3 regions of the Acidovorax sp. AC410 genome follow, and region 1 is predicted to be linked to each of the others. Evidence: predicted binding sites of a transcription regulator. Region 1 holds the regulator's gene; each other region holds the start of a gene.

What was found. Region 1 encodes sigma-54, which starts transcription at its own class of promoters, with help from an activator protein. Its sites were predicted from a motif close to TGGCANGNAANCTGCTTT; they were not measured.
Region 2: AC0IZS_RS01160 (ammonium transporter) is a predicted target of sigma-54. The motif match lies at 3,385-3,402, and genes of this name have one in related genera.
Region 3: AC0IZS_RS10465 (ammonium transporter) is a predicted target of sigma-54. The motif match lies at 2,151-2,168, and genes of this name have one in related genera.

What each region holds. Positions count from the first base shown of each region.
Region 1 is NZ_CEEDCG010000001.1:1,393,458-1,401,371, forward strand. It holds gene AC0IZS_RS06460 (glutaredoxin domain-containing protein) at 111-599, shown strand; gene AC0IZS_RS06465 (hypothetical protein) at 619-1,167, shown strand; gene AC0IZS_RS06470 (VOC family protein) at 1,167-1,535, shown strand; gene AC0IZS_RS06475 (RNA polymerase factor sigma-54) at 1,543-3,144, opposite strand; gene lptB (LPS export ABC transporter ATP-binding protein) at 3,208-3,990, opposite strand; gene lptA (lipopolysaccharide transport periplasmic protein LptA) at 3,987-4,637, opposite strand; gene AC0IZS_RS06490 (thiol:disulfide interchange protein DsbA/DsbL) at 4,748-5,404, opposite strand; gene AC0IZS_RS06495 (SPOR domain-containing protein) at 5,478-6,149, opposite strand; gene argS (arginine--tRNA ligase) at 6,166-7,875, opposite strand.
Region 2 is NZ_CEEDCG010000001.1:258,627-266,540, reverse strand. It holds gene AC0IZS_RS01170 (tRNA dihydrouridine synthase) at 1-136, shown strand, start outside; gene AC0IZS_RS01165 (phospholipase D family protein) at 138-1,997, opposite strand; gene AC0IZS_RS01160 (ammonium transporter) at 2,112-3,314, opposite strand; gene ribD (bifunctional diaminohydroxyphosphoribosylaminopyrimidine deaminase/5-amino-6-(5-phosphoribosylamino)uracil reductase RibD) at 3,503-4,630, opposite strand; gene AC0IZS_RS01150 (type IV pilin protein) at 4,667-5,116, opposite strand; gene AC0IZS_RS01145 (pilus assembly protein) at 5,146-7,914, opposite strand, start outside.
Region 3 is NZ_CEEDCG010000001.1:2,257,691-2,265,604, forward strand. It holds gene AC0IZS_RS10450 (amino acid ABC transporter permease) at 1-37, opposite strand, end outside; gene AC0IZS_RS10455 (ABC transporter substrate-binding protein) at 58-822, opposite strand; gene AC0IZS_RS10460 (sulfite exporter TauE/SafE family protein) at 1,094-1,852, opposite strand; gene AC0IZS_RS10465 (ammonium transporter) at 2,205-3,584, shown strand; gene AC0IZS_RS10470 (hypothetical protein) at 3,615-3,938, shown strand; gene AC0IZS_RS10475 (GMC family oxidoreductase) at 3,952-5,625, opposite strand; gene AC0IZS_RS10480 (MlaE family ABC transporter permease) at 5,907-7,034, shown strand; gene AC0IZS_RS10485 (ABC transporter ATP-binding protein) at 7,039-7,914, shown strand, end outside.

The DNA of each region.
Region 1 (7,914 bases):
AGCCCGGATGGCAAGAATGGCCCATACGGGTGAGGCATTGCCCCAGCGGGCCTCGGGGCGGCAGAAGTCTCTTATGCTCCCGGGATAGCCGATTTTACCCGGAGCCCCCCATGCACACCCTGCGCTGCAGCCTGATCCTCGCCCTGCTTGCGGCCGCGCTCACGGGCACGGCGCATGCCCAGGCGCTCTACAAATCCGTGGATGCGAGCGGCAAGGTCGTCTACAGCGACCAGCCGCCCGCCTCGGGCGCGGTGCAAAAAACCCTGAAACTCGAAAGCCTGCCCGTCAGCGTGGTCCCGGGCAACCCGCTGCCACCCGCCACGCCCGGCCAGGCACCCGCAGAAGCCCAGAAAGCCGTCCAGCCCCGGGGCGAGGTCACGCTCTACATGGCCACCTGGTGCGGCTACTGCAAGGCGGCCAAGGCCTACCTGGGCGGCAAAGGCATTGCCTACCGGGAATTCGACGTGGACACCCCGACCGGCAAGGCCGCCTTTGCGCAACTGGGTGCGCGCGGCGTGCCGGTGCTGCTCACCAATGGCCAGCGGGTGAACGGCTTCAGCGCCCCGTCCTACGACGCCGTCTTTGCCAAACGCCAATAACCCCCTCCTCTTTCGCTCCATGCTCCGCACCGTACTCGCTTCAATGGCCTTTGCCCTGTGCCTGCCCGTTCTCGCCGAAGAACTGCGCGTTCCCCTGCCCGGCCGCGATGACCTGGTGATCGACCTGCCCGCGCAATGGCGCGCCCAGGTGCGCCGCCCGCACGGGGAGTTGCCGCCCTCGGTGGCCATCAGCGGCCCTGACGCCAAGGCGTTGCAGATGCTTATCACGCCCATCTGGCCTGTGGGCAGTGCGCCCAGGGGCCCCACGGCCGACGAATTGCGGGGGCTGGTGCAGGCGGGTGCCACCCGGGCCCAGCCCAAGGCCGTCGAGAGCGATCTGCCCCTCAAGGACCTGGGCGCCGTGGGCAAGATGGGCTACTACTTCTCGGCCACCGACCGCGCCCCCGAGCCGGACGGCTACAAGCACCTGACCCAGGGCATGCTGGGCATGAACGAGCTGCGCGTGACCTTCACGGTGCTCGTCAACGGCGCTCCGCAGGAGCCTGTGGCCCAGGCGCTGGAGTTGCTGCGCTCGCTGCGGCGCGCACCGGCCTCGAAAGCGCCCTGATGCCCCCCATCCTCGGCACCGTGATGGTCTACGCGCGCGACATGCAGCGCAGCGCAGCGTTCTACCGCACGCACTTCGGTCTTGAGACCACTGGGGACGTGGTGGAGGGCCTGATCGAGCTCCAGGCCCCGGACGGAGGGGCCAGCATCCTGGTCCACCAGGCGGCCAAGAGCGTGAAGCTCGGCCAGGCGGGGGTGAAGCTGTGCTTTCATGTGCCGGACGTGGAAGCCTTCAAGGTCCGTGCGCTGGCACAGGGCCTGGCCTTCGGCAGCACGCACCAGGCCAATGGCTATGCGTTCGCCAATGCCAAGGACCCGGACGGCAATGCCGTCAGCATCTCCAGCCGGGCGTTCCGCCAGCCAGGCTGACAGCGGATCAGAGCGCCTTGCGCAGGTTGGCCGGCGCGATCTTGAGCGCCTCGCGGTACTTGGCCACGGTGCGGCGTGCGCATTCGATGCCCTGCTCCTTGAGCATCTCTGCGATCTGGCTGTCCGAGAGCGGCTTGGCCGGGCTTTCGGCCGCCACGAACTGCTTGATGAGGGCGCGCACGGCCGTGCTCGATGCGTTGCCGCCGGTTTCGGTGCCCAGGCCCGAACCGAAGAAATACTTGAGCTCGTAGGTGCCGATGGGCGTGGACATGTACTTGGCCGTGGTCACGCGGCTGATGGTGGACTCGTGCAGGCCCAGCTCGTCGGCGATGTCGCGCAGCACCAGCGGGCGCATGGCCAGCTCGCCATGGGTGAAAAAGCTCTTTTGCCGCTCGACGATGGCGCGCGAGACGCGCAGGATGGTGTCGAAGCGCTGCTGGATGTTCTTGATGAACCAGCGCGCCTCCTGCAACCGCTGCTGCATGGCCTGGTGGCCCTCGCCGCCCTTGTGGCCGCGCAGGGCGCCGGCGTAGATGTCGTGTACGCGCAGGCGCGGCATCACGTCGGGGTTCAGGGCCACGATGAAGTTGTGCTGGCCGTCGCGGCCATTGGCCCGCCCGGCCTTGCGCACGATGACGTCGGGCACGATGATGTTGCGCTCCACGTCGACGAACTTGCGCCCGGGGCGCGGCTCCAGCCGCGCGATCAGGGCCATGGCGGCGCGCGTGCGCTCCTCGCCGTCGCCGCACAGCTGCGTGAGGCGGCGGATGTCGCGGCGCGCCAGCATCTCCAGCGGCTGCTGGCACACGCGCAGCGCGGTCTGCACGGTGTCAGGGTCGAGCTCGCTGTCTTCGTCGGCCGCCAGGGCCGTGAGCTGCAGTGTGAGGCATTCACCCAGGCCACGCGCACCCACGCCCACGGGCTCCAGGCTCTGCAGCAGGCGCAGCGCCACGGTGAAGCGATGCACCAGCTCTTCGATCTGCTCCAGGTCGTCGGGGCCGGCCAGGGCGATGGCCAGCTCTTCGAGCGGGTCCTCGAGGTAGCCATCGTCGTTGAGCGATTCGATCAGGAAGCGCAGCGCCGCGCGGTCCACCTCGGACAGCCGCAGCGACAGGGCCTGGCGGTGCAGGAAGGCGGTGAGCGATTCGTGCGTGCGGGCCAGTTCGGTGGCATCGGCCTCGTCGCCCTCCGAATCATTGCGGTTGCGGGCCGGCGCATCGCCACCCCACTCGGCATCGTTGGGGGACACGTCCACGGTGCCATCGCCGCTCCAGTCGGGCTCGTCGCCCGCACTGCTGCCCACTTCCGCATCGCCCTGCGGGCTGTCGGCCGGGGTCTCGGTCGACGTGCTGGAGCCCGGGGCACTGGAGTAGACCGCATCGTCGGAACTGTAGTCGTCCGGCTGCGCGGGCGCGTCGGCCGTGTCCACGCCAAACTCCTCGCGCGGGGCCTCGTCGGCATTGCGTTCAAGGAACGGGTTTTCGTCGAGCATCTGCTCGACCTCCTGGCCCAGCTCCAGCGTGGACAGTTGCAGCAACCGGATGGACTGCTGCAGCTGGGGCGTGAGCGCCAGGTGCTGCGATACGCGCAGTGACAGGCCGGGCTTCATCGCACAGCCCCCGGGGACTGCCACGAAGGCAGGTGCATGGCGAACAGGTGGTCCATCGGTCTGCTACATGCGGAAGTGTTCACCCAGGTACACCCGGCGCACTTCGGCGTTGTCGACGATTTCGGAGGGGGTACCCTGGGCCAGCACGTGGCCATCGCTGATGATGAAGGCGTGGTCGCAGATGCCCAGCGTCTCGCGCACGTTGTGGTCGGTGATGAGCACGCCGATGCCGCGCGCCTTGAGGAAGCCGATGATGCGCTGGATCTCGATCACCGCGATGGGGTCAATGCCGGCAAAGGGCTCGTCCAGCAGGATGAAGCGCGGCTGCGTGGCCAGCGCGCGGGCGATCTCCACGCGGCGACGTTCGCCGCCGGACAGGGCCAGCGCGGGCGAGGCGCGCAGGTGCTCCACGCGCAGTTCCGTGAGCAGCGCCGTGAGGCGCTCCTCAATGGCCTGGCGCGGCAGCGGCTGGCCGTCCTCGCCGCGCTGCAGCTCAAGCACGGCGCGCACGTTCTCCTCGACCGTGAGCTTGCGGAAAATCGAGGCTTCCTGTGGCAGGTAGGACAGGCCCAGGCGCGAGCGCCGATGGATGGGCATGTGGGCCACCGAGTGGCCGTCGATGCGGATGTCGCCGGCATCGCTGCGCACCAGGCCGACGATCATGTAGAACGAGGTGGTCTTGCCCGCACCGTTGGGGCCGAGCAATCCCACGACTTCGCCTTTTTGCACGACCAGCGACACGTCCTTGACGACCTTGCGGCTGCCGTAGGATTTTTCGAGGTGGTGCACCTCCAGCCGGCTGTCCGCCGGGGACCCGGCGACGGTGCTCACGTCGGCCCCGCTCACTTGGCGCCGCCGCTCAGGGTGCTGCTGGGGCGCAGGGTGGTGCCCGGTGCCGCAGGGGCAGGGGCAGCGGCGCTGGCCGGTGTTTCCTTGGGCGACAGGATGGCGCGCACGCGGCCGCCGGGCGCCGGGGCATCGCCCGCGGCATTGGTACCGCCGCGCGGCTTGGCGTCCACGGTGAACACGTCGGTCAGGTTGTTGTAGACGATGATCTGCCCGGTGATCTCGTCGGTCAGCGTGGATTCGCGCAAGCGGCGCAACTCGGCGCGGGTGATGAACTTCACGTTGTCGGCCCGGCCGTCGTATTCGATGACTTCGCCCTCGCCCTCGATGAACTCGTCGGGCGCTCCGGGCAGCGTGTCGCGCTTCTGGCGGAAGAAGGCGCGCTTGCCCGGCTCGGCCGTGACCACGCCGAACTGGTAGCCATCGGCGTCCTGGCGCACGTCCAGGCGCGCGCCACGCAGCACGATGGTGCCCTTGGTCATGACCACCCGGCCGGTGAACACGCTGGTCTGCTTGAGCTCATCGTGGCGCAATGCGTCGGCCTCGATGTTCATGGGCTTGTTGCGGTCGGCCTTTTCGGCATGGGCCACACCCTGGACAAAGCCCAGGGCCGAGAGGAGGAGGATCGGGAGGATGCGGTAGTTCATAGGGCACGAATCTTGCAGATCATTGTAGCCACCCCTGGCGACACGCCATGAAAAAAGCCCGCATCAGCGGGCTTTTGGTGGCTGCAGGAACCAGCCCCGCCAAGAAATGGTCAGCCTTTGCGGGCCACGCCCACCAGTTGCTCCACCACCTGCAGCACAACCGACATGCTGCCTGCCATGGTGCCATCGGTGTAGAACCGGCCGGCCACGCCCATCGAAGGCACGCCTTCCACGCCATACGCATCCTGCAGCTGCGAGGCGCGGCGCACCTGGTTGGAGACGGTGAACGAGTTGTAGATTTCCTTGAACTTGGCCACGTCCACGCCCTGCGTGGCGACCCAGGCCATGATTTCATCGTCCTTGGCCAGCTTGGCCTTCTCCACGTGGATGGCACGGAAGACCTTGGCGTGCAGGGCATCGAGCTTGCCCATGCCTTCGAGCGTGAAGTACAGCTTTTGCTGTGGCACGAAGCTGGCGTTGAAGGCCACCGGGATGCGGCGGATGCTCAGGTCCTTGGGAGCGGCCTTGACCCAGGCGTCGAGCGTGGGCTCGAAGGCATTGCAGTGGGGGCAGCTGTACCAGAAGAATTCGATCACATCGACCTTGCCCGCTGGCGCGTCGGGCGTGACGGGCTTGTCGAGCTTGCGGTAGTCCTTGCCCTCCTTGAACTGGCGCGCTTGCGCCAGGGCGGGTGCTGCCACAGGCAGGGTCAGGGCGGATGCGGCCACTGCGGAAGCGGCAGACAGGGAAAACTCGCGGCGTTTCATGAAAGTGACTCTCCTAGGGTCGGGTGTGGGGGTGTGAGCCACGCCCCGGAAAAAAGTTCAGGCAGGCCTGCGCTCAGCGCTGCACCCGCACCAGGGCAGATTCGACACCCGTGGTGTCGAGCTTGTCCTTGAGCTGGGCCGCGTCGTCGCGCTTCGTGAAGGGACCGACGCGCACGCGGAACACCGTGCGGCCGTTCTGCTCGCGCTCGCTCACGCGGGCTTCCCAGCCCAGCATGGCCAGCTTGGCGCGCTGCGCATCGGCATCGGCCTGGGTGCGGAAGGCACCCGCCTGCACGAAGTAGTCGAAGGGGTCGGCACTGTTGCCGGGCGCTGCCGCGGCCTTGGCAGCGGCCAGATCACCCAAGGGGTCGGCACTGCCGGGCTTGGTGGCTGCGGCGGCGGCAGGCTTGGCCGACGAGGCGGCGGCACGCGGGTCCGCCGCGGCCACGGCAGGTGCCGAGGCGGTGGGCGCTGGCGCCGGTGCCACCCCTGCCGTGGCGGGTGCCGACGCTGCGGCCGCAGGGGGCCGCGCCGGGTTCTTGCCGTACAGCGGCGAGTTCGGGTCCCAGTTCTTGTTCTTCTGCGCTTCGGCCGCGTCCTGGTCGGTGCCGCGTGCCCCCCCCTTGTTCAGGAAGGGCACGGGCACCTTGGTCACGTAGACGGCGACCGCCAGTGCGGCCCCCAGGCCGAAGATCACGCCCACGATAAAGCCGATGATGGTTCCGCCCAGTTGCTTGTTCTTCATGGTAGTGGTTGCTTGCTTACATTCTGGCCGGAGCCGATACGCCCAGCACAGCTAGGCCATTGTGCAGTACCTGCGCGGTGGCGGCGACGAGGGCCAGGCGGGCGCGCTTGACCGCCTCGTCGTCCACCAGGATGCGCTCGGCATCGTAATAGCTGTGGTAGCTGGCGGCCAGGTCGCGCAGGTAGAACGTGACGTCGTGCGGGGCCTCGCCATCGGCCGCAGCGGTGAGCATCTCGGGGTACTTGGCCAATTGCAGCATCAGCGCCTGGGCCTGCGGGCCTTCGAGCGCGGACAGGTCCACGCCCTGGAGCGAGGCGACATCGCCGCCGCCCTGCTCGGCCCAGCCGCGCAGCACCGAGCAGATGCGCGCATGCGCGTACTGCACGTAGTACACCGGGTTGTCGTTGTTCTGCGCCACGGCCAGGTCCACGTCGAAGGTGTACTCGGTGTCGGGCTTGCGGCTGAGCAGGAAGAAGCGCACCGCGTCCTTGCTGGTCCACTCGATCAGGTCGCGCAAGGTGACGTAGCTGCCCGCACGCTTGCTGATCTTGACCTCTTCACCACCCTTGACCACGCGCACCATGGTGTGCAGCACGTAGTCGGGGTAGCCCTGTGGAATGCCCACTTCGGCGGCCTGCAGGCCGGCGCGCACGCGGGCGATGGTGCCATGGTGGTCGGTGCCCTGGATGTTCACGACCTTGGTGTAGCCGCGCTCCCACTTGGCGATGTGGTAGGCCACGTCGGGCACGAAGTAGGTGTAGGTACCGTCCTGCTTGCGCATCACGCGGTCCTTGTCGTCACCGTAGTCCGTGCTCTTGAGCCACAGGGCGCCGTCCTGCTCGTAGGTCTTGCCGTTGGCCACCAGCTTGCCCACCGTGGCCTCGACGCGGCCGCTGGTATACAGGCTCGATTCGAGGTAGTACTCGTCGAACTTCAGGTTGAAGGCCTGCAGGTCCTTGTCCTGCTCGTTGCGCAGGTAGGCCACGGCGAACTGGCGGATCGATTCCACATCGTCCACATCGCCGCTGGCGGTGTACGCGCGGTCGTCGGCCTTGACGGTCTTCTTCGCCAGGAAGTCGTTGGCGATGTCCTGGATGTAGTCGCCGTTGTAGAAGGCCTTGCTGGCCGGGTTGTCGGGGTCGGTGGGCCAGCACTCGTCGCCGGGCTTGAAGCCCTTGGCGCGCAGCTGCGTGCTGTGCGTGAGCGTGTGGATCTGCACGCCCGCGTCGTTGTAATAGAACTCGCGGTGTACACCCCAGCCTTGCGTGGCGAACAGGTTGCAGATGGCATCGCCCAGGGCGGCCTGGCGGCCGTGGCCCACGTGCAGCGGGCCCGTGGGGTTGGCCGAGACGAACTCGACCAGCACCTTGGCACCGCGGTCGGTCTGGTAGCCAAAGCGCTCACCAGCGGCCAGCACCTCGCGCACCACCTCCTGCTTGGCGGCGGGCTTCAAGCGAATGTTCAGGAAGCCCGGGCCGGCGATCTCGATGGCCTCGACCCAGCGCGAAAAGGCGGGTGTGGCCTCCAGCGCGGTTTTGAGCTGTTCACCCAGGGCGCGGGGGTTGAGCTTGAGCGGCTTGGCCAGCTGCATGGCCGCCGTGCAGGCGAAGTCGCCGTGCGCAGCCACCTTGGGGGATTCGAACGCCGCCTTGGCGCCCGCGCCTGGGGAAAGGGTGTCCAGCTCGGCCGCGAGCGCGGCCAGCAGATCGTGTTTGACAGAGAGCATCCGGGGATTTTACGGGGCGGCCCGGTCCCCTCCCTGAGA
Region 2 (7,914 bases), 1.1 Mb from region 1:
CCTCAAGCAGTGGCTGAACCTGATGCGTCGGCGCTTCCCCGAAGGCGAGGTGGCGTACCAGCATGTGCGGACGATGACGGACCAGCGTGCCATCACGGCCTGGGTGGACGCTTTGCAGGACCGCGTCACGGGCTGAATCAGAGCAGGTGGTCTGGGGCGAGCGGGCCGAGCAATTGCAGCAGCAGGCGCAACGGCGCGCTGGCATCAGGTTCCGTGGTGCTGTTTTGCAGGCCGCTGCCCTGCGGCGCATGCCACAGCAACTGGTTGCCCGGCTGCTGCAGTTCCACACGCCAGGCCAGTTCGCCCAGGGCCGGTTCCAGCTGCGTGGTGATGCGCCGGGACAGTTCGGTGCTGCGGATCAGCAGCGCGATCTCGGTGTTCTGCCTTTGCGAGCGCATATCGAGGTTCATCGAGCCGATGGCGACCAGGCGGCCATCCATCACCAGCAGCTTGGAGTGCAGCATGGCGCGCGAACTGCCCACCGAGCCGGTGGGCGAAGAGCCGCTGCCGCCCGAGGAGCCACCCGGGCTGCCGAACGCACTGCCCAGGCCGCTGAGTTCGCTGCGCATTTCGTAGAGCTCCACCCCCATGGCCAGCAGCTCCGGCCGGTGCCGGGCATAGCCGGCATGGGCAATGGGTGCGTCGTTGGACGCCAGCGAGTTGGTGAGCACCCGCACACGCACGCCACGTTGGCGGGCCTGGGCAAAGGCCTGTTTCATGTCGGGGCCGGGCACGAAGTAGGGTGAGACGATGAGCAATTCGCGCCGGGCCTGGCCCATCAGGTGCAACAGACCGTCCACCACCGTGTCGCCCTCGCCGGCATCGTTGGTGTCCGTGGAGGGGGGCGCCGCCGCGCCGCTTGCGGCTGCCGGTGCATGGCCCCCCGCAGAAGGAGCGATGCGTGCCGCTTGCAGGGCATTGGATCCGGTGGCGGGTGCCGTGGCCGGCGACGCCATGTTGGCAGGGCCTTCGGCCGGGATCTTGGCGGGCTGGTCAACCAGCACCACGGCGGGCGCCCAGACAAAGGCGGCGCTGCCCAGGTCCATGGGCTGGTAGTCCCAGATGCGGTTGTGTGGGGCTCCCGGGTGGGCAAGGGCATCCTGTCCCTGGGCCGGCACCTTGGCGGGCGGCTGCGATGCCTGGGTATTGCTGTCCAGGGCCACCTGGCGCTCCCGTTCTGCCGCGTCGGCCGCTTCGTACTGGTGGCGCATGGCGTCCAGCTCCTCGCGCGTGACCAGGGACTGCACGGGGTAGGCGCGCTGGTTGTTCCAGTAGTGGTCGAAGCTGCGCGAGAGGTCCTGCACGATGGGGCCGGCGGCCAGCACGTCCAGATCGACGAAATTGCCGGCATCGGCTGTGCCGAAGTAAGCGTCGCCCAGGTTGCGCCCGCCGGTGACGCCCATGGCGTTGTCGGCAATGAAAAGCTTGTTGTGCATGCGCTGCTGGGCCCGTGAAAAGTCCGTGACCGCGCCGAACATGCGGCCCAGCGTGGAGCCGCGCGCGCCCGTGAGCGGGTTGAACATGCGCATCTCGATGTTGGGCACGAAGGCCAGGCGCATGACCTGCGCATCGCGCCCGGCACTGTGGAAGTCGTCGAGCAGGACCCTGACCCTCACTCCACGCCCGGCGGCCGACACCACGCTCCGGAGCAGGCGCTCGGTGCTGGCGTCGGCGTGGATGGCGTAGTACTGCAGGTCCAGCGTCTTCGTTGCTGCGTCCACCAGTGCCAGGCGGCTGCTGTAGGCCGCCTGGGGCCCGCCCAGCAGCAGGAACCCCGACGGGTAGCGCCCTGCTGCGGCCTGCCGGCTGGTTTCCACCAACTGCCCCAGGGGCGTGCTGGCGGGGGAGGCGAGGGCGCTGGATTCGGGGCGGGTCACGTCCTGGGGCAGTCCCGCGCAACCCGTGGCCACCGCCACGGTGAGCGTGGCAGCCAGGGCCATCCAGCCGCAGCGGGCGGCGGTGGCAAGCTCTTTGAAAGTGGCGATGGGGGCGGGCATGGGGAGGAGGCCTTCTGGATACTACCGAAGGTATAGCCCGCGCCCCGCGCCCCCGCTGTCGGACGGCGCGCCGAAACGTAACGCCGTGTGAACGGCGCCACGCTTGGCAACTGCTTACCAGCTGACTTCGCGGTCTGGCGTGGCGCTGATCTTGTGGATGGAAAGGTCGGCGCCGTCGAATTCCTCTTCCTGCGATAGCCGAAGGCCCACGGTGGCCTTGAGGGCGCCGTAGACCACCAGCCCGCCCAGGACCGCCCAGACCACGCCCAGGGTGGTGCCGATCAACTGCGCGCTGAAGGCCACCCCGCCGAGGCCGCCCAGGGCCTTGCTGCCGAAGATGCCGGCGGCCAGGCCGCCCCAGGTGCCGCACAGGCCGTGCAGGGGCCAGACGCCGAGCACGTCGTCGATCTTCCACCGGTTCTGCGTCAGGGTGAACAGCAGCACGAAGATGGTGCCGGCAATGGCGCCCGTGACCAGTGCGCCCAGCGGGTGCATCAGATCGGAGCCTGCGCACACGGCCACCAGGCCGGCCAGCGGGCCGTTGTGTACGAAGCCCGGGTCGTTCTTGCCCAGCACCAGGGCGGCCAGCGTGCCGCCCACCATGGCCATCAGCGAGTTGACCGCGACCAGCCCCGAGAGCTTGTCCACGGTCTGCGCGCTCATCACGTTGAACCCGAACCAGCCGACCACCAGGATCCAGGCGCCGAGGGCCAGGAACGGGATGTTCGATGGCGGGTGGGCCGAGATGGCGCCATCCTTGCGGTAGCGGTTGGCGCGCGAGCCGAGCAGCACCACGGCAGGCAGGGCGATCCACCCGCCCACGGCATGCACCACGACCGATCCCGCGAAGTCATGGAACTCTTCGCCCGTGAGCGACTTGATCCAGGCCTGCACGCCGAAGTGCTGGTTCCAGGCGATGCCCTCGAAGAACGGGTAGACGAAGCCGACGATGACGGCCGTGGCGATGAGCTGCGGCCAGAACTTGGCGCGCTCGGCAATCCCGCCCGAGACGATGGCCGGAATGGCCGCCGCGAAGGTCAGGAGGAAGAAGAACTTGACCAGCGAATAGCCGCTCTGCTGGACCAGGGTCTCGGCACCTACGAAGAAGTGTGTGCCATAGGCCACGCTGTAGCCCACCACAAAGTACACCACGGTGGACACGGAGAAGTCCACCAGGATCTTGACCAGGGCATTCACCTGGTTCTTCTTGCGGACCGTGCCCAGCTCCAGAAAGGCGAACCCGGCATGCATGGCCAGCACCATGATTGCCCCGAGCAGAATGAACAAGGCGTCCGTGCCCTGTTTGAGTGCTTCCATACCATCTCCACGCGATTGTTTGATCTGTTTTGGTGCATCTCACTGCGGCATGCAATGAATGCACCAAAACCAAGCAAAAAATGCGCCAGCATGTGGCATGCGTCACCGGGGTGGTGCTGGGTTGTTTTGGTGCATGGACTCTCCAGTGGGCTGGCCCAGCTGGGCATGGACCACGGGGAGTCGGCGGGTCAGAAGTTATCGCGCCCCTGAACCCGTGCCACAATGCGCAGATCGGGTCCGATGTGCTCCACCGAAACGTATTCGAGCGAGGTCCCATCCGCCAGGGCTTGCAAAGGCGCTGTCTGGGCTATGCCCAGGCCCGGCCCGAGCAGCCGGGGTGCGAGGTAGAGCAGCAACTCGTCCACCAGCCCCTCGCGCAGGAAGGACCCGTTGAGCTTGTGGCCGGCCTCCACATGCAATTCGTTGATGGCACGCCGGCCCAGGTCCTGGAGCATGGCGCCCAGGTCCACCTTGCCCTGGGGATTGGAAAGTTGGATCACGGTGGCGCCGCGGCCTTCCAGTGCCGCCTTTCTTTCGCGGTCATCGCTGGCGGTGTAGATGAGGCAGGTGCGGCCCGGGATGGAGAACAGGCATGCCTGCAGCGGGGTCTGCAACTGGCTGTCCACGATCACCAGGTGCGGCTGGCGCGGCGTGGCAACTTCGCGCACGTCCAGGCGCGGGTCGTCATCGAGCACCGTGCCGATGCCCGTGAGCACGGCGCAGGCGCGCGCGCGCCAGGCATGGCCATCGGCCCGTGCGGCGGGCGAGGTGATCCACTGGCTCTGCCCGTTGGCCAGCGCGGTGGTGCCGTCCAGGGACGCGGCGGTCTTCATGCGCACCCAGGGCGTGCCGCGCACCATGCGGCTGAAAAAGCCGATGTTGAGCTCGCGCGATTCTGTCGCGCCAGGGCCCACGACTACATCCACCCCAGCAGCGCGCAGGCGCGCAAAGCCCTGGCCCGAGACCAGGGGGTTGGGGTCTGCCAGCGAGGCCACCACCTTGCCGATGCCGGCACCGATCAGCGCATCGCAGCAGGGCCCCGTGCGGCCCTGGTGAGAGCAGGGCTCCAGCGTGACGTAGGCGGTGGCTCCGCGCACGTCGTTGCCCAAGGCTGCCGCATCGCGCAGCGCCATGACTTCGGCGTGCGGGCCGCCGGCCTGCTGGGTGAAGCCCTGGCCGAGGACGTTGCCATCGGGCGTGGTGATGACGCAGCCCACGCGGGGATTGGGGTTGGAAAGACAAAGCGCCTGAGTGGCTAGCTCAAGCGCTTTTGTGGTGTGTTGTTGTTCCGAAGAGGTCGCCATGGTGGCGTGCATGCTAGCGCATGCGGGGCCTGTCGGATGGGGGCGGGGTCACTTGTTCCAGCAGTCGGCCACGGTAAGGGTAGCGGGAGTGAACGCCACCATGTTTCGAGTCCCTGTATTGGTCAGCGTCAGATTGCCGCACTTGTCACCTGATTGAGGTGTGCCTGCCTTGCGTGTGGCGGTCAGAGTAAAGGCGGCATTGGTGGAAGGGCCCCCTACCCCATTGCCGATGGAAATAGTGTAGCGCTTGGCTGGGTCTCCGGCCCAGGTCATATTGGTGGGGAGTGCAAGGGGGTACACCCCCGTGGCCGTCGAGGCGCGCTCCAAATACTGGGCAGCTTGCTGCAGACCGGCGCGCGCATCAGCACGGTGACCGCGCCGGATGAACTCTGTGTAGCTGGGTATCGCGACCGCAGTGAGGATGCCAACGGTGGCCACCACCGTCATGAGCTCAATGAGGGTGAAGCCTCGTTGCCGTGCAGGTATGTTGCTGTTCATTCTGTGCATCGTACATTCCTTAGGCCAGATTAACGGATCTGGCGCCAGCTAGGACGCATGGATTCCTCGGGTGGAGCGGCAAGCCTTTCGCCTCCGGGGCTTCCGCCGCCACCGCCACTGCCGCCCGTGCCCTTGGCATCCATGTCGATATTCTCGAACTTATCCTTCTTGATGATGCTGTGTGGACCCTTGGTCACTTTGGCCCGCGAGACACCCTGGTCGGCCGCAGTGTACGACTTGTCAGCGTTCATATCCACGATCTGGAACGTGGGGCGCTTTCCGTCCATGATGTTGACAAAGGTGCGGTACTGGCGCTCACCATCCACGGAGGTCGAGTCGCAGCTCTCGACGTTCGGATCCACATTGGAGCCCTTGGCGGGGACTTGCGACCACACCGTGAGGAGGTTGGTTGCGTCGTAGAACTCCAGGGGTTTCAGCAGCCGCTCGCCCACGGCAGGCAGGTCCATGTACCAGCCGTTGTAGTTGCCCCATGTCTCCAGTTTGAGTTCATCCACGACATCGACCGTGGCATAGTCGGCGCTGACATCGGTGAATTTCTGCTGCGCCAGCTTGGCCGTTGCGACACCTGTACCCAGCGCCGTGGGGGTGGGGACGCAGTCTGCACCATTGGGGCAGCTTCCGCCGCCAGGATGGACCTCCAGTCGCTTGCTCGCTCCGGTGCCCACCACGCGGTACCGGGTATTGTCCAGAACGGAGTACAGGGATTGCACATCCACATTGGATGGGTCGGTGACATCCACATTGCGGCCCGTGCCAAAGGCGACCATCATGCCGCCCACGCGCGAGGTTGTCGCCGTGGGGCCGCTGCCCGTTTTCTTGTTCCGGTCATTGGCGCGCACAGTCGGGGCCGTGGAAATCGGCTGGATCTTGGTGCGCGACGCATTGCCCAAGGCTGCCGGTCCCTGGGCCGTGAACAGCGGGCTGCCGCCGAAGGCGACCTTCCAGTTGCCAGCGGTGGCGCTGGTCAGGTCAAACTTCCACATATTGCCTCGGTTGTCTCCAGCGTAGACGACATCGATGCGGCTGTCACCATCCAAATCCACCACGCGCGGCGCGCCAAGCCCATTGTCGTTGGCATTGCCTGTACCCGCGGCCTGGGTGGTGGTGGGAATGCGCACCAGCTCACGCAGGCCGTCCAGGTACTGGATCAGCAGCACCGGGCGCTGGTTGGTGCTGTTGTAGCCGTTGCCCAGCACTACCGCCCAGCGGTTGTTGTTCATTCGTGTGATCTGCGTGGTGCGCATGGCGTCGGTTTCACTGCGCACGGGCCGGGCCGTGATGTGGCCGATGTCCTTGTCTTCTTCCACTACCTTGTCGCACATCGTTTTTTCAGCCCCCGTCATAGCGCCGCAAATGGGGGCCGCTTCGGTGGAGCCGCGTGTACGGTCGAGCTTGACAAGGGTCTGAGCATTGCCTTCGGAAAAACCGGGTACGGAGGTCGGGGACGCGGTGCCGGTGGGGTTAGTCACATCCAGCACGAAATAACCTTTGCCCCCCTGGCCCAAGGTGCCTACCAGGTAGGTGCGCCAGTCGGGGACAAAGGCCGCATAGTTGGGGTCGGTGGGATCTTGTGCGCCTCCGTTGGCGTCGATGTCCCCGGTCATGGGCGATCCGTCGACAAAATAACGGTGCTTGTTGTTGTACTGTGGGTCGGTCAGCAGGTTCAGGGTGGGTATCACCCCCCGAGGCACGTAGGCCAGCTTCTCCTGGCCATCGGCCGTTGAAAAACCGTGCAGCATGCCATCGTTTCCGCCCACGTAGATCATGGGTGGGCGTGACTTCTCGCTGCGCACGAAGTTCGCGTAGCCCTTGAGCAGCGAATCTCCTGCAGGCGCGCCGGTGTACCACACATCGGAGTTGATGATGTCGCCCTGGCGGCTCTGACGTTCGCGATAGGGCTTGGTTGCGGTATATCCGGTGTCGTCGGAACCCTCCTTGCTGCGCTCACCACGGATGTAGTCAAGCCGTTCCTGGCCTTTGGTGGCTGTTTCGACGGTGCCGCCAACATTCGTTTGCAGCCAGGTCTTCTGTGCCGTGCTGAGGTTGGCTTCGTCCGACGCCCACTTGAAAGGCACGCCACCCCGGTATTTGCTGGTGTCCCATTTGTCGCTCCAGCTCAGTACCAGACGGGTGCTTATGGTTGCCAGGGCATCCAGCTTGTCTGCGGTATTCTTGCCGCCCCAGCCTGGGTCGCTGACGGAGCTGCCGTCGGGTTTCACCCGTTCGGCAGTCACGAACCCCTTCCAGCCATTGGTGGGCTCATAGGCCGCCGTGTACTTGCCCACTTCGCTGCGCGAGACGTTGGAGCCGCTGGTGGCGCTGGCGCTCAGATCGGGATCGGTGGCGGTATTGATCTGGCCGAAGATTTCGCGGAAGGCCTTTTCCAGGTCTTCGCCTTTGGTCACTGCATAGAAGCGCCCGCGGCCGTTCAGGGCCGCATGCCACAGGTCCAGCGAACGCCTGTCTTCGGCACTCATGGCGGGCCAGGTCTTGGTGCCCGTCACCAGATCGCGGAAGCTGCCGTCATAGCCAAACGGGGTCTTTTCCGTGGGGGCTGCAATGGTGGGGGCACCCGGCCAGGTGGTGGATACGGTGCTGAAGCCGATGGTGTAGGTCACCATATGCGTCCACGTGGCTGGGTTGTAGCGTGGGTTCCAGTAGCGCTCCAGGATGGCATCCTTGTTTGCGGTGTCCTTGCCGAAATTCTCGGTGGCGGGGGCCTTTCGGTAATCCGCCGCAGGCTGCATGGTGCCGGTCAATCCCGAAGTCTGCATCGG
Region 3 (7,914 bases), 860 kb from region 1:
GGCGAGACCAGCGCTCGGGCCAAAGGGCAGTGAGCATGAAGAAACCCGGTCAGACGCTCAGTTCGTGCAGCGAACGTCTTCGTTGAAGTACTTCTTGGACAGTGCGGCATAGCTGCCGTCGGCCATCACCTCGGCCAGCGCCTTGTTCCAGCCACCGGCCAGCGAGCTGTTGCCCTTGGCCACGGCGGCGGCGATGCGCTCGATGAACAGCATGTCGCCGAGCTTGAAGCCGGCGCCGGGGTTCTTCTCGGAGACGGCCTTGGCCACGAAGCGGTCGGTCACCCAGGCATCCACGCGGCGCGAGTTCAGGGCGCTGCGGGCATCCACGTCGGTGGGGAAGTTCTTCATTTCCTTGATGGACGAGACCTTCTGCACGTTCTCGAGATAGCTGGTGCCGGTCTGCACGGCCACCACCTTGCCGGCCAGGTCCTTGGCGCTCTTGATGGCCGGGTCCATGGCGATGATCATGCCGCCCGAGCAGTAGTGGGGCTCGGTGAAGGTCACGGCCTTGGCGCGCTCTTCGGTGATGCCGTGGGAGGCGATCACCAGATCCCAGCGGTCCTGGCGCAGTCCGGTCAGCAGGGCGTCGAAGCCCAGGGTCTTCCACTGGATGGTGACCCCCATCTTCTTGGCCACGAGTTCGGCCGTCTCCACTTCGAAACCGGTCAGCGTGGTGCCGTTGAAGAAGTTGAAGGGTGCGAACTGTCCTTCGGTCGCGATGAGGATCTTGCCGTCTTTCTTCACCTCGTCCAGGGTCCGGGCCTGGGCGGAGAAGGCGGCGCAGAGCGCGAGGGCGGTGGCTACAGCCTTGAACAATTGCATGGGATGGGTCCTGTCCGGGGTATTTCAGGTACAAAAAATCCGGCATGCGGGTAGGCAGGCCGGAGGCTCGGTAAATGCGTCCGCAGCCATCGCGGATTGCGATGTCTGGCGTCACGAAATAGTCACCAATTATAAGGAGGGGTCTTTTTCTGCCGCCACAGGGGGCGCCCTACAAAAGCCGGTTGTAGGCCAATTCACAACAGGTTTTAGAGAAGGCTCCCGAACTTTCCCAAGTGCTGGTAATTGCGCGGGCGCCCTTTGCAGCGCGCGCTCAGCGCAAAAATGCGTCGTAGCCGGTCTTCAGGATCAATGCGCCCACGACCACGATGAAGATGCCGCGCACGAAACCCGTGCCGTGCTTGAGCGCCATGTGCGTGCCGATCAGGCTGCCCACCACGTTGGCCACGGCCAGCGTCACGGCGAAATGCCACCAGACATGGCCCTTGGCGGCAAACAGGGCGATGGCCGCGACGTTGGTGGCGGTGTTCAGCAGCTTGGCCGAGGCCGAGGCATTGAGGAAGTCGTAGCCCAGCCAGCGCACGAACAGGAACACGAAGAAGCTGCCCGTGCCTGGGCCGAAGAAGCCGTCATAGAAGCCGATGGCCAGGCCGATCAGGCTCGCCGCAGCGATTTCCGCGCGCCCGGCGAAGCGCGGCGCGTGGTGCCGTCCCATGTCTTTTTTGGCCAGGGTGTAGGCCAGCACGCCCAGCAGCACCAGCGGCAGCAGGCGGCGCAGGAAGTCGGGCGATGCCACGGTCACGGCCCAGGCCCCGGCGAACGAGCCGGCAAAGCCGGCCGCCGCGGCCGGCAGCAGGGCTTCCCAGCGCATCTGCACGCGGCGGCTGTACTGCCAGGTGGCCATGGCCGTGCCCCAGACGCCGGCCGCCTTGTTGGTGCCCAGCAGCGTGGCGGGCGGTGCCACGGGAAATGCCGCGAACAGGGCCGGCACCATCACCAGGCCGCCGCCTCCGACGATGGCATCCACAAAGCCGGCCAGCAGCGAGGCAAAGGTAATGAAAATCCATTCCATCCCATGATTGTCGCACCCCGATAGCTACGCTTTTGCTAGCGAACCGCTGGAGCCGCAGCCATAAAAAAGGCGCTGGGATCGCCAGCGCCTGAAAGGGGGTGCACCTCATTGGGTGCTTGTTCGGTTGTGCTTGTAGGGATGTCTCCTCGGCCCCTCGTCCAGCACACCGGGGCGCGCTTTCGAGTGACGGTACTGTAACGGCGGCACCCGCTTGGTGCATTGGGGGTTTCCCGCCCCCATTTGGGGGAGGAGTTCGGGCGGCGACACGCCCGGAGCGCCCCAAATCGGGCGTTTTGCTTGGCATGCCTTGTGCGTTGTGCCATGTAACAAATTGCGAAAAGGGAGCTTCCACATGCGGGCAGTCATCCATGGGTTCGTCACGGTCGTGGCCTTGTGTCTCGGGCTCTGCACCGCAACGGTCTGGGCGCAGGCGCAGGCTCCCGAAGCCGCCGCATCGGCCGCCACAGCCACTCCGACACCCGCACCCTTGACGCGCCCCGGCCTGGTGGCCAAGGAGACCATCAATGCCGCCGACACCGCCTGGATGATGACCTCCACGGCCCTGGTGCTGCTGATGACACTGCCGGGCATCGCCCTGTTCTACGCGGGCATGGTGCGCCGCAAGAACGTACTCAACACCATGGCCAGCGTGGTCGCCATTGCCGCGCTGGTGAGCCTGCTGTGGTTTGCCATCGGCTACTCGTGGGCGTTCACGCCGGGCAGCGCCTGGCTGGGCGGTACCGAGCGCATGGCATTTGCCGGGTTCGACTTCCAGCTGGCCGCGGGCAAGCTGTCGGTGAGCCACGTGGCGCCGGCCATCCCCGAATCGGTCTACGCCATGTTCCAGCTGACCTTTGCCATCATCACGGCGGCGCTGCTGGTGGGGGCCGTCGTCGAGCGCATGCGCTTTTCCGCGATGCTGCTGTTCATCAGCCTGTGGACGGTGTTCATCTACGCGCCCGTGGCGCACTGGGTCTGGGAGCCGGGCGGCTGGCTGGCGCAGATGGGGGCGCTCGACTTTGCCGGGGGCTCCGTGGTGCATGTGAATGCCGGCGTGGCGGGCCTGGTGTGCGCCTGGTTCCTCGGACGGCGCAGCGGCTATGGCCGCGAACCCTTCGAGCCCTACAGCCTGGCGCTGACCATGGTGGGCGCGGGCATGCTCTGGGTGGGCTGGTTCGGCTTCAATGCGGGCTCGGCCGTGGCGGCCGATGGCCGGGCCGGCCTGGCCATGGCCGTCACCCACGTGGCAGCAGCAGCAGGGGCGCTGTCCTGGATGCTGGGCGAAGCGGTCATGCGCGGGCGCCCCTCCTTGCTGGGCCTGTGCTCGGGCCTGGTGGCCGGGCTGGTGGCCATTACGCCCGCCGCCGGCTTTGTCACCCTGCGTTCGGCCGTGGTCATCGGGCTGGTGGCGGGCTTGGCCTGCTACTGGGGCGCGACGGGGCTCAAGCGCCTGCTGCGAGCCGACGATTCGCTGGACGTGTTTGGCGTGCATGGCATCGGCGGCATCGTGGGTTCGCTGCTCACAGGTGTGCTGGCCAGCCGCACGGTCGGTGGTGTCGCAGGCAGCCTCTGGACCCAGGCCATCGGCGTGGGGGCCGTGATGGCGTTCAGCCTGGTGGGCACCGCACTGCTGCTGTGGATCACCAACCTCGTGCTCGGCCTGCGCGTGGACGAGCAAAGCGAGCAAGTGGGCCTGGATATTGCACAGCACCGGGAACGCCTGGGTCAGTAGGCCTCCCAATGTTCTGAGGAGTTCACCATCATGCAGGACAGCGACAAACTCGCCATCGCAGCGCACCTGCACGTGCTGCTGCGCCGCAAGACCGGCCGCGTGACCGACACCGAGTGGATGGCGGTCAACGCCGAGTACGCGCTGGAGATCGTGCGCTTCGCACGCCAGCATGCGCTGGAGGACGGGGTGCCCGAGCTGGCCGAATGGGCCGACCGGCTCGACCGTGCCGTGCATGAACCGGCGCCCGCGCCGCAGCGCCGCCCCTTGCTGGAGACCGCCAGCCAGGCGGTGCGCCAGCGCCTGGTGCCTGCTCCGGTGGTCGAGGTGCCCCGCTACGTCGGCGGTATCCGTTGATGCCGAGCGGCCGTCACGCTTTCTGAGCCGCCAGGATCCACTCGGCCGCCTTCTCGGCCAGCATCAGCGTGGGCGAGTTGGTGTTGCCGCTGGTGATGGTGGGCATGGCGCCGGCATCCACCACGCGCAGACCGGCAATGCCGCGCACGCGCAGCTGCGAATCGAGCACGGCCATCGGGTCGTCGGCCCGGCCCATGCGCGTCGTGCCCACGGGGTGGAAGATGGTAGTGGCGATGTCGCCGGCCAGGCGCGCCAGGTCTTCGTCGCTTTCAAACTGCACGCCGGGCTTCCACTCTTCGGGCTGGTAGCCCGCCAGCGCCGGCTGGGCGACGATGCGGCGCGTGACGCGCAGGCTGTCGGCGGCCACCTGCCGGTCTTCGGGGGTGCTCAGGTAGTTGGGCGCAATGGCCGGCGCGGCCTTGAAGTCCGCGCTCTTGATCTGCACCGTGCCCCGGCTCGTGGGGTTGAGGTTGCAGACGCTGGCCGTGAAGGCCGGGAAGCTGTGCAGGGGCTCGCCGAAGGCATCGAGCGACAGGGGCTGCACGTGGTACTCGATGTTGGGCCAGGGCTGGCCGGGATCGCTGCGCGTGAAGGCGCCGAGCTGGGACGGCGCCATGCTCATCGGGCCGCTGCGTTTCATCGCGTACTCCATGCCGATCTTGGCCTTGCCCCAGAGCGAACTGGCCATGGTGTTGAGCGTGGGCACGCCGTTGACCTTGAACACCGCGCGGATCTGCAGGTGGTCCTGCAGGTTGGCGCCCACGCCCGGCAGGTCCTGCACCACGCCGATGCCGTGCTGTCGGAGCAGGTCGGCCGGGCCGATGCCCGACAGCTGCAGCAGCTGGGGCGAGTTGATGGCCCCGGCACTCAGGATCACTTCGCCGGTGGCGTGGGCCGTGACCATCTCGTGCCCATCCCACACCTTCACACCGGTGCAGCGGCGCGTGCCATCGGGCTGGGTCTCGATGAGGAGTTCTGTGGCATGCGCGTTGGTCCACATCTCGAAGTTGGGCCGGCCGTAGCAGGTGGGCCGCAGGAAGGCCTTGGCCGTGTTCCAGCGCCAGCCGCTCTTCTGGTTGACCTCGAAGTAGCCCACGCCCTCGTTGCTGCCACCGTTGAAGTCCTCGGTGGCCGGGATGCCGGCCTGCTGCGCGGCCTTGGAAAAGGCGTCCAGCACATCCCAGCGCAGGCGCTGCTTTTCCACGCGCCACTCGCCCGTGCTGCCGGTGGACTTGTTGCCGTGCAGGCGCTTGAAGTTCTCGTTCACCTCGCCGGGCTGGTCCAGGCGCCAGTGGTCCTCATGGCGGCGAAAGTAGGGCAGGGCGTTGTCCCAGCGCCAGCTGGCATCCCCGGTGAGCTCGGCCCACTGGTCGTAGTCGCGCGCCTGGCCGCGCATGTAGATCATGCCGTTGATGCTGCTGCAGCCGCCCAGCGTCTTGCCGCGCGGGTAACGCAGGGTACGGCCGTTCAGGCCGGCATCGGGCTCGGTGTTGTAGAGCCAGTCGGTGCGCGGGTTGCCAATGCAATACAGATAGCCCACGGGAATGTGTATCCAGTGGTAATCATCCTTGCGGCCCGCTTCGATGAGCAGCACGCGCTTGCGGCCGTCGGCGCTCAGGCGGTTGCACAGCAGGGCACCCGCCGTGCCGCCGCCGATGATGATGTGGTCAAACGTGGTGTCGCTCATGGGAAGTACGGTGTGGCAAAGCAGGGTGGCGCAGGTTGATCGGAAGGGTCGGCGCCATTGTGCGGACCGCGCTGGTGGTGTCGAGGGGGTAAACGCGGCTTGCTAGCAAGTTTGTAGCTTGCATGGCTTGCAGGATTTGCGACTGCAAGCAATTTGATAATAATTGCAAGCATTCGGGCCCGTGTCGTGCTTGCACGCAAGGGCTTGTCCTACCTGGGGGCCATCGGCTCCGCTACCATGCTTCCCCTACTCCCTTACCGGTGGCTTGCGCCGCCCGTTTCATGACCGACCCTTCCCCGCGCATTGCCCGCACCGACACCCCCGAAGGCCCGGGGGTGCTGCTGCATGGCCGCTGGGGTGCTGCAGAGCTGGGTACCCGCAGGCAGTGGAAGTCCCTGTCGGCCCAGTTCCAGGCGCAGCACAGCGGCGCCGGGCTGGGCTGGGACCTGCGCCAACTGCAGTGGCTGGACCACGTGGGCGCACAGTTGCTGTGGAACCACTGGGGCCGTGCCTGGCCCGAGCGCCTGGCGCTCACCGACATCCAGCGCGACATCCTGGAGCGCGTGGCCGAGTTCACCGTGGCCGAGCCGCCGCCGCCCGAGCCCTGGAGCCTGGCCAAGGAGGTGGATCACCTGGGCCTGCTGGTGCTGCATGGCGTGGACCATGCACGCCACATGCTGCAGATGGTGGGGCAACTGGTGCTCGACCTGCTGCGCCTGGCGCGTGCCCCCCAGCGCGGCCCCTGGCGCGACGTGTCGGGCCACCTGTACCGCATGGGCGCCACGGCGCTGCCCATCACGGCGTTGGTCGGCTTCCTGATCGGTGTGGTGCTGGCCTACCTGATGTCGCTGCAGTTGCGCCAGTTCGGTGCCGAGTCGTTCATCGTCAACATCCTGGGTATCTCCCTCATCCGCGAACTCGGGCCCATGCTGGCCGCCATCCTGGTGGCGGGCCGTTCGGGCTCGTCCATCACCGCGCAGATCGGCGTGATGCGCGTGACCGAAGAGCTCGATGCCATGCGCGTCATGGGAATCCCGCACGGCTTTCGGCTGGTGATGCCGCGCACGCTTGCGCTGGCGCTGGCCATGCCGCTGATCAGCGTGTGGACGACGCTGGCTGCGCTGGCCGGCGGCATGCTCGCGGCCGACGTGGCCATGGACATCTCGCCTGCGTATTTCGTGCAGGCCCTGCCCTCTGCCGTGAAGGTGGGCAACCTCACCCTGGCCATGACCAAGTCGGTGGTGTTCGGTGCCTGCATCGCGCTCATCGGCTGCCACTGGGGCCTGCGCGTCAAGCCCAACACCCAGAGCCTGGGCGAGGGCACCACGGCCTCGGTGGTCACCTCGATCACCATGGTCATCATCGTGGATGCGCTGTTTGCCATCGCTTTCAAGAGCATCGGGATCTGACGCCGTGAGCACCGCCGACATTTCCACGCCTCCCACCACCGCCGGCAGCAATGCGCCCCAGGCGCTGGCCCTCCCGCCGGGCACGCCGCCCGTGGTCGAGGTCCGGGGCCTGTGGAGCGTGTTCGGCAAAGGCAGCGAAGCCTTTGCCGTGCACCAGGACCTGGAGTTCACCGTGCAGCGCGGCGAGATGCTGTCGCTCGTGGGGGGCTCGGGCACCGGCAAGACGGTGCTGCTGCGCCAGATCCTGGGCCTGGCCCGGCCTGCGCGTGGCACGGTCACCGTGCTCGGCCGTCCGGCCTCCGAAATGGGGCGTGAAGGGGCCGCCAGTCGGGTGGGCATGCTGTTCCAGCACGGTGCCCTGTTCTCGGCTTTCAACGTGCTCGACAACGTGGCCTTCGCGCTGCGCGAGCAGGGCACCCTGCCCGACGATCTGGTGCGCGATGCCGCGCTGGTCAAGCTGCAGATGGTGGGCCTCAAGCCCGAGCACGCCACCCGCATGCCGGCCGACCTGTCGGGCGGCATGGTCAAACGCGTGGCCCTGGCGCGCGCGCTGATCATGGACCCGCCGCTGTTGCTGCTCGACGAGCCCACCGCAGGGCTGGACCCGAGCAGTGCCGACGAGTTCTGCGCATTGCTGCGCGAGCTGCACGCGGCGCTGGGCCTCACCATGGTCATGGTCACGCACGACCTCGACACCCTGTTTGCCCTGTCCACCCGGGTGGCCGTGCTGGCCGACAAGAAGGTCATCGTCACCGGCCCGCCTGTTGACGTGGCGCGTTTCAAACACCCCTTCGTCGAGCAATTCTTCATGGGTGAACGTGGCCAGCGCGCCATGGCCCCCCTGGCGGGCTTGCCCGGGCAAGCGCCCGCGGCCCCAACG